2 regions of the Amycolatopsis sp. FBCC-B4732 genome follow, and region 1 is predicted to be linked to the other one. Evidence: riboswitches for the same ligand, from Rfam matches in the RefSeq annotation. Region 1 holds a riboswitch; the other holds the start of a gene.
The links. Region 1 has a riboswitch for glycine ahead of gcvP (aminomethyl-transferring glycine dehydrogenase). Riboswitches for the same ligand answer to the same signal wherever they lie in the genome.

Region 1 (4,250 bases):
TGGGCGGAAGCGGTCCGGGCCGGGATCCGTTCCCGGGGCCTCTCCCTGGACGAGGCCGCCCGACGCATCGGCGTTCCGACGTCGACCCTGCGCAGCTGGATCGAGCACCGGCACGCGCCGAAGGTCACCGTCTTCGACCACTGGGCGCAGCTCGCCGAGGTGACCGGGCTCGGGGAGGCCGAGCTGCTGCGCGTCGCCGGGGTGCTGCCCGACTCGCTCGCTTCGCCGGTGCACGTCGCCCAAGCCGCGAAGGCGTTGCGGGAAGGCATCGACCAGGCCGGGCAGTTCCTCCGGCAGGCCACCGCGCTCGTCTACTCCTCGCCCGGCACGCAGGTGGCCAACCTCATCGCCGCGTCGCCGATCGACTGGGAGATGCGGATCCGCTCGGCCACCCGCGGCGACGAGGTCCGCGTCACCTACCACCACTACGTCGGGGTCGTGCCGCCGCGGGACTTCCCGCACGACGACGCCGAGGCGCGCCGGATCCTCGAGCACGAGGTCCTCGGCGAGCTGTGGCGGCCGCTCGGGCTCTACTGGCGGGTCGCGGAGGTGCACGACTGGCACGAGCCGCCGCGGCTGGTCATCCAGGTGCCGGAGCAGGAGGCGACGCGCCCGCCCGTGCCGTCGCCGGTCGTCGCGGCGCCGCCGGTCGTGGTGCTGTCGCCGATCTGGGGGTACGGCGAGCTGCTGGCGTCGCTGGTCGCCGACGGGCTCGGGTTCGGCAACGTCGACTTCCGCTACTTCGGCCTCCCGGACGCGATGGCCGACCGCGTCCGGACCACCGCCCGCGAGCTGGCCGGGCCCGCGCCGCGGCTGGTGCACTCGGTGCCGCCGATCATGCTGCTGCACGGCCTGGCCGTGCCCGACCTGACCGGCCGTCTCCCGGTGGTGGTCCGGTACGGGCCTCGCATGCGCGCGCGGGCGGCGCGGATCTACCGGTCGGCGCTGCTCGAAGCGGGGTTCGACGACCCCCTCGACGGCGCCCGCGCGATCGAGGAGGCGATCGCGGTCCCGCCCGGCTGCCCGTACTACGAGGTGACGCTGGCCGACGAGGACGTCTTCGACGGCGACCGCCCGTCCCTGGACCGGCTCAACGACGCGGTGGCCTGGCACGCCGAGCAGATCGTGGAGCAGGTCCTGCTGGGTGCGGGCCACCCGCCGGTCCCGCTCGGCGGGCCGTTGAAGCGGCTGGTCCTGCCGTCTGGCCGGGTCCGGCGCCCACCCGCGCTGGCCGGCCAGGTGGTCCACCGCGTCGCCGGAACGCCATGAACGACTCGTTCATGGCGTCGGACGCGGTGAACGACTCGTTCATGACGTCCGGGGCGGCGCTCGGGGACGGGTCGAGGATCACTGTGGCGTTCGCCGGGTGAGGTGGACGGATCTCGAACGGGGCAGGTACCGTAACCGCCACAACTGCAGATCGGGCCGTTGAGCCGAGGCGGGAGAGCCCTCACGAAGTCGGTGGGGCACCGAAGGAGCAAACTCCCCGGAATCTCTCAGGTACCTGCTACCGCTTCGCGCGAGGCCACTCTGGAAAGCAGGCGCACCCGCGCCTCACCCAAGGTGAAAGCCGCTTCACACGCGGTGAAACTCTCAGGTGCCATGACAGAGGGGGAGTTCCCAGCGCACCGTTGTGTGCCCGGCCCGAGGAGCTCCCGATCACCTCCACGCAGTTCGACGCCCGCCACATCGGCCCGTCCGAGGCCGAGCGCGCGAAAATGCTGGCCGAATGCGGCTACAGCAGCCTGGACGCCCTCGTCGGCGCCGCCGTCCCGAGCGCGATCCGCGCGACGAAGGAACTCAGCCTCCCGCCCGCCGCGTCCGAAGAGGAAGCCACCGCGGAGCTGCGCGCGCTCGCCGCGCGCAACCGGCCGATGACGCAGATGATCGGCCTCGGCTACTCCGACACCGTCACCCCCGGCGTCATCCGCCGCAACGTCCTCGAGAACCCCGCCTGGTACACCGCGTACACGCCCTACCAGCCGGAGATCTCGCAGGGCCGGCTCGAAGCCCTCCTCAACTTCCAGACCATGGTCGCCGACCTGACCGGCCTGGCCACCGCGAACGCGTCCCTGCTGGACGAGTCGACCGCCGTCGCCGAGGCCGTCACGCTGATGCGCCGCGCGTCCAAGTCGAAGTCCAACAAGGTCGTGCTCGACGCCGAGTGCCTGCCGCAGACCATCGCCGTCGTGCGCACCCGGGTCGAGGCGCTGGGCATCGAGGTCGAGGTCCGCGACCTGCTCACCGGCCTGCCGGACGAGTTCTTCGGCGTCGTCGCCCAGTACCCCGGCGCGTCCGGTGTGCTGCGCGGCCGCGGCTTCTACCACGCGATTTCCGAGTCGGCGAAGGCCGCGGGCGCGCTGTTCACCGTCGCCGCCGACCTGCTCGCCCTGACGCTGGTCACCGCGCCCGGCGAGTTCGGCGCCGACGTCGCCGCCGGTTCGACGCAGCGCTTCGGCGTCCCGCTCGGCTACGGCGGCCCGCACGCCGGGTACATGTCCGTGCGCGCCGGCCTCGAGCGTTCGCTGCCCGGGCGGCTGGTCGGCGTCTCGGTCGACGCCGACGGCAACTCCGCCTACCGCCTGGCGCTGCAGACCCGTGAGCAGCACATCCGCCGCGAGAAGGCGACGTCCAACATCTGCACCGCGCAGGTCCTCCCGGCCGTGCTGGCCGCGATGTACGCGGTCTACCACGGCCCGGACGGCCTGAAGAAGATCGCCCGGCGCGTCCACGGCCTCGCCGCGGGCTTCGCCGCAGCCCTCCGCAAGACCGGCGTCGAGGTCGTCCACGAGTCCTTCTTCGACACCGTCGTCGCGCACGTCCCCGGCCAGGCCGCCGAGGTCCACGCGGCCGCGCGCGAAGCCGGGATCAACCTCGGGCACGTCGACGCCGACCACGTCCGCGTCGCCTTCGACGAGGTCAGCACCCCCGCGATCGCCGCGAAGGTCCTGAAGGCGTTCGGCGTCGAGTCCGACCTCGAAGACGGCGTCGCGCTCCCGAACGGCCTGGCCCGCGAGAGCGGCTTCATGGGCCACGAGGTCTTCGGCACCCACCGCTCCGAGACGGCGATGCTGCGCTACCTGCGCAAGCTGTCCGATCTGGACTACGCGCTCGACCGCGGCATGATCCCGCTCGGCTCCTGCACGATGAAGCTCAACGCCACCACCGAGATGGAGCCGATCAGCTGGCGCGAGTTCGCCGGCATCCACCCGTTCGCGCCGGCCGAAGACGCCGAGGGCTACCACACGCTCGTGGGGCAGCTCGCGGAGTGGCTGGCCGAGGTCACCGGCTACGACAAGGTATCGCTGCAGCCCAACGCGGGCAGCCAGGGCGAGCTGGCCGGGCTCCTCGCGATCCGCGCGTACCACCGCGCGAACGGCGACGACGCCCGTGACGTCTGCCTGATCCCCTCCTCCGCGCACGGCACCAACGCGGCGTCCGCGGTGCTCGCCGGAATGCGCGTGGTCGTCGTGAAGTGCACCGACGAGGGCAACGTCGACCTGGCCGACCTGCGGGCCAAGGTGGACGCGCACCAGGACACGCTCGCCGCGATCATGGTCACCTACCCGTCCACGCACGGCGTCTACGAGCACGACATCGACGAGCTGGCCAAGATCGTCCACGACGGCGGCGGCCAGGTGTACGTCGACGGCGCGAACCTCAACGCCCTGCTCGGCCTGGCCAAGCCCGGCGAGTTCGGCGGCGACGTCTCGCACCTGAACCTGCACAAGACCTTCTGCATCCCGCACGGCGGTGGCGGCCCCGGCGTCGGCCCGGTCGCGGTGCGCGCGCACCTCGCGCCGTTCCTGCCCAACCACCCGCTGCTGGCGCAGGCCGGTCCCGAGACCGGCGTCGGCCCGATCAGCGGCGCGCCGTACGGCTCGGCGTCGATCCTGCCGATCTCCTGGGCTTACGTCCGGATGATGGGCGCGCCCGGCCTGACCGCCGCCACCAAGGTCGCCGTGCTGGCCGCGAACTACGTGGCTTCGCGGCTGGCCCCGCACTACCCGGTGCTCTACACCGGCCAGGACGGCCTGGTCGCGCACGAGTGCATCCTCGACCTGCGCCAGATCACCAAGGAGACCGGCGTGACGGTCGACGACGTCGCGAAGCGGCTCATCGACTACGGCTTCCACGCGCCGACCATGTCGTTCCCGGTCGCCGGCACGCTGATGGTCGAGCCGACCGAGTCCGAGGACCTCGGCGAGATCGACCGGTTCATCGCCGCGATGATCGCCATCCGCGCGGAG
Region 2 (4,250 bases), 3.3 Mb from region 1:
CCAGGTCCAGCTCCGGGTCGGCGGCGTAGGCCGCGGCGACGCCGTCGATGGCCTGCGCGATCGACATCGCCATCACCTCGGGCGTGAACTCGCCGAACGCGCCTTCGGCCTGGCCCTGCTTGAGCTGGCGGGCCAGGCCGTGCACGCGCAGGTCGTCGACCAGCACCTTCGTCATCACCCAGCCGTCGACGTCGTCGGTGTTGGCGGCCAGCTCGGTCAGCACCCGGACGCATTCCGGGTACGTGCGCAGGAACGCGATCGACGTCTCGATGTGCGCCCGCAGGTAGCCGGGCCGGTCGGCGGGGTCGAGCCCGCCGCCGGTGCGCTCCTTCAGGTAGCCGTTCCTGGTCTCGACGACCGTGCTGAGCACGGCCTGCATCAGGCCGGCCTTGTTCGTGAAGTGGTAGGAGATCAGCCGGGTGCTGCTGAGCCCGGCCCGCTCCTTGATCTTGGCGAACGTGGTCCGGCGGTACCCGAGGTCGGCGAGGACGCCGATGGTCGCGCCGATGATCTGCGCGCGGCGTGCGGCCTCGGTGGGGCTGAGCCCCATCTCGGCCATGATGTCGGTGTTTACTTGCATGAGTAAAAAGTTACTCGGCTGAGTAAAACGCGTCAAGGAGTTTGAACCTGCGCGTACGGGGTACGGCGAACGGCGCAAAGGCTCATCCGACCGTTGAGGCTTGCCGCGCGTCGCGTTGACCGGTGTTCTCCTGACGCTTACCGTCGAAGGAGGTAAATCGCCACGATGTGATTCACGGTCTGGGGCCGGATCGTGGCGGTTGATCTCCGGTGGGTCCCGCTCCTGGGACTCCCCGGCTGTCATTCGCCGGCCGTCCGGTCGGGCGAGGGGAGGCTTGCGTGGTCGAGGCTGGTTCCGAGAAGCAGCCTGTTGGGGTCGCGGGTGGCGAGCAGGGTGAGCTGTTCCCCGACGACTCGCTGCCGGACGAGCTGGTGGGTTACCGCGGCCCGGCCGCGTGCCAGATCGCCGGGATCACCTACCGCCAGCTCGACTACTGGGCCCGGACGAAGCTGGTCGCACCCAGCATCCGCACGGCGCACGGCTCCGGCTCGCAGCGGCTGTACTCGTTCAAGGACATCCTGGTCCTCAAGGTCGTCAAGCGGCTGCTGGACACCGGGGTCTCGCTCCAGAACATCCGGGTCGCCGTCGACCACCTGCGCCTGCGCGGGGTCCGCGACCTGGCCAAGGTGACGCTGTTCTCCGACGGCACCACGGTCTACGAATGCACCTCGCCGGAGGAGATCGTCGATCTGCTCCAAGGCGGCCAAGGCGTCTTCGGCATCGCGGTCAGCGGCGCGATGCAGGAAATCAGCGGGACCATCCACGAATTCCCGGCCGAGCGCGCGGACGGCGGCGTCGTCGAGACGCACGAGCCGGACGAGCTCACCCAGCGCCGCAACGCACGCAAGACCGGTTGATCACCGCTGCGGCGGACGGAGTAAGGTTCTCCCTGCGGTCGACGAATCCGCGCGGGAGAGTCCGAGCCTCATATTGAGCTCGGCGCCGAAGGAGCAAGTCCTCCCCGGAACCTCTCAGGCACCCTGGACCGCGCGGACGAGACGCCTCTGGAAAGCGGGTCGTCAGGACACCACCTGATGGCCCCGCCGACGGTGCAAGCCCGGTTCAACCACGCGGGCGAAACTCTCAGGCGCCCCTCGGGGTACGGACAGAGTGGGGAGGGCCAGGACACCGTCGTCCCGGCCCCGCCCCGCCGTCCCCAGGAGGCCTTCGTGAATCCGTCACTCGCCTCCCTGGAGCAGGGGATCCCGTTCGCCGAGCGGCACCTCGGGTCTGGTCCGGATCAGCTGCGCACGATCCTCGACGTCATCGGCGTCGCCTCCCTCGACGAACTCGCCGAGCACGCCGTTCCCGAGTCGCTGCGCGCGTCCGCCGAACCCCTCGAACTGCCCCCGGCGGCCTCCGAAGCCCAGGCGCTGGCCGAACTGCGCGAGCTGGCCGCCCGCAACCGGCCGACCGCCGCGATGATCGGGCTCGGCTACCACGACACCGTCACCCCGCCCGTGATCCGGCGGAACGTCCTCGAGAACCCGGCCTGGTACACCGCTTACACGCCCTACCAGCCGGAGATTTCCCAAGGGCGGCTCGAAGCGCTGCTCAACTTCCAGACCATGATCGCGGACCTGACCGCGCTCCCGGTCGCGAACGCCTCCCTGCTCGACGAAGCCACCGCGGCCGCCGAAGCGATGACGCTCGTTCGCCGGGCGGGCCGGGCGAAGTCGAACCGGTTCGTCGTCGACCAGGACACCCTGCCCCAGACCCTCGCCGTGCTGCGGACGCGAGCCGAACCGCTGGGCATCGAGCTGGTCGTGGAAGACCTGTCGCAAGGACTCACCGGGCTGGGGCTCGGCGGTGACTTCTTCGGCGTGCTGCTCGCCTACCCCGGCGCGTCGGGTGCCGTGCACGAACTCGACCTGACCATCGCGGAAGCCAAGAAGCACGGCGCCGCGGTGGTCGTCGCCGCGGACCCCCTCGCCTTGACGCTGCTGCGGCCGCCCGGCGAGCTCGGCGCCGACGTCGCCGTCGGGTCGACGCAGCGGTTCGGCGTCCCGCTCGGCTTCGGCGGCCCGCACGCCGCTTACCTCGCGGTGCGGAAGGGGCTGGAGCGACAGCTGCCCGGGCGCCTGGTCGGCGTCGCGAAGGACGCGGATGGCGCGCCCGCGTACCGGCTGGCGCTGCAGACGCGCGAGCAGCACATCCGCCGGGAGAAGGCGACGTCGAACATCTGCACCGCGCAGGTCCTGCTGGCCGTCATGGCATCGATGTACGCCGTGTACCACGGGCCCGACGGCCTGCGCGCGATCGCGTTGCGGGCCCACCGGATGGCCACCGTGCTGGCCGCCGGCCTGGCCGAAGGCGGGGTCGAGGTCGTGCACGGCGAGTTCTTCGACACCCTGACCGCGGCGGTGCCCGGCCGGGCGGACACGGTCGTCGCGGCGGCCCGCGACCTCGGCGTCACGCTGCGCCGGATCGACGGCGACCACGTCGGCGTCGCCTGCGACGAAACGACCACCCGGGAGCGGCTTTCGTTCGTGTGGAAGGCGTTCGGCGTCTCGGTGTCCGATGTGGACGGCCTGGACGCGGACACGGCCGACGCGCTGCCGGCCCCGCTGCGGCGCACGAGCGCGTTCCTCACCCACCCGGTGTTCCACGAGCACCGGTCGGAAACCGCGATGCTGCGGTACCTGCGCCGGCTGTCCGATCAGGACTACGCGCTCGACCGCGGCATGATCCCGCTCGGCTCGTGCACGATGAAGCTCAACGCCACCGCGGAGATGGAGCCGGTCACCTGGCCGGAGTTCGCCGGGTTGCACCCGTTCGCGCCCGCCGAGGACGCCGCCGGCCTCCTCGAGGTCGTCGCCGACCTGAGCGCCTGGCTCGCGCGGATCACCGGCTACGACGCGGTTTCGCTGCAGCCCAACGCCGGGAGCCAGGGCGAGTTCGCGGGCCTGCTGGCGATCCGCGCCTACCACCGCTCGCGCGGCGAGGACGCGCGAGACGTCTGCCTGATCCCGGCCAGCGCGCACGGCACGAACGCGGCGAGCGCGGTGATGGCGGGCATGCGGGTGGTCGTCGTCCGCTGTGACGACGACGGCAACATCGACCTCTCGCACCTCAAGTCCACTGTGGACGAGCACCGCGGCGACCTGGCGGCCATCATGCTGACCTACCCGTCGACGCACGGGGTGTACGAGGACACCGTCGGCGAGGTGTGCGCGGCGGTGCACGACGCGGGTGGGCAGGTGTACGTCGACGGCGCCAACCTGAACGCGCTGATCGGCGTCGCCCAGTACGGCCGGTTCGGCGCCGACGTCTCGCACCTGAACCTGCACAAGACGTTCTGCATCCCGCACGGCGGTGGCGGCCCCGGCGTCGGCCCGATCGGCGTCCGCGCGCACCTGGCGCCCTTCCTGCCGAACCACCCGCTGCAGCCGGCGGCCGGGCCCGGGTCCGGTGTCGGCCCGGTCAGCGCGGCGCCGTGGGGGAGCGCGTCGATCCTGCCCATCTCGTGGGCCTACGTCCGGATGATGGGTGCCGAGGGCCTGCGCCGGGCGACGCTCGTGGCGGTCGCCAACGCGAACTACATCGCCCGCCGGCTCGGCGAGCACTACCCGGTGCTGTACGCGGGCCGCTCGGGTTTCGTGGCCCACGAATGCATCCTGGACCTGCGGCCGCTGACGAAGGCCACGGGCGTGACCGTGGACGACGTCGC

Region 2: another riboswitch for glycine. It lies ahead of gcvP (aminomethyl-transferring glycine dehydrogenase); the one in region 1 lies ahead of gcvP (aminomethyl-transferring glycine dehydrogenase).

What each region holds. Positions count from the first base shown of each region.
Region 1 is NZ_CP095376.1:6,281,276-6,285,525, reverse strand. It holds gene MUY14_RS27425 (helix-turn-helix transcriptional regulator) at 1-1,269, shown strand, start outside; glycine riboswitch at 1,521-1,619, shown strand; gene gcvP (aminomethyl-transferring glycine dehydrogenase) at 1,659-4,250, shown strand, end outside.
Region 2 is NZ_CP095376.1:2,970,810-2,975,059, forward strand. It holds gene MUY14_RS12665 (TetR/AcrR family transcriptional regulator) at 1-580, opposite strand, end outside; gene MUY14_RS12670 (MerR family transcriptional regulator) at 859-1,437, shown strand; glycine riboswitch at 1,480-1,578, shown strand; gene gcvP (aminomethyl-transferring glycine dehydrogenase) at 1,750-4,250, shown strand, end outside.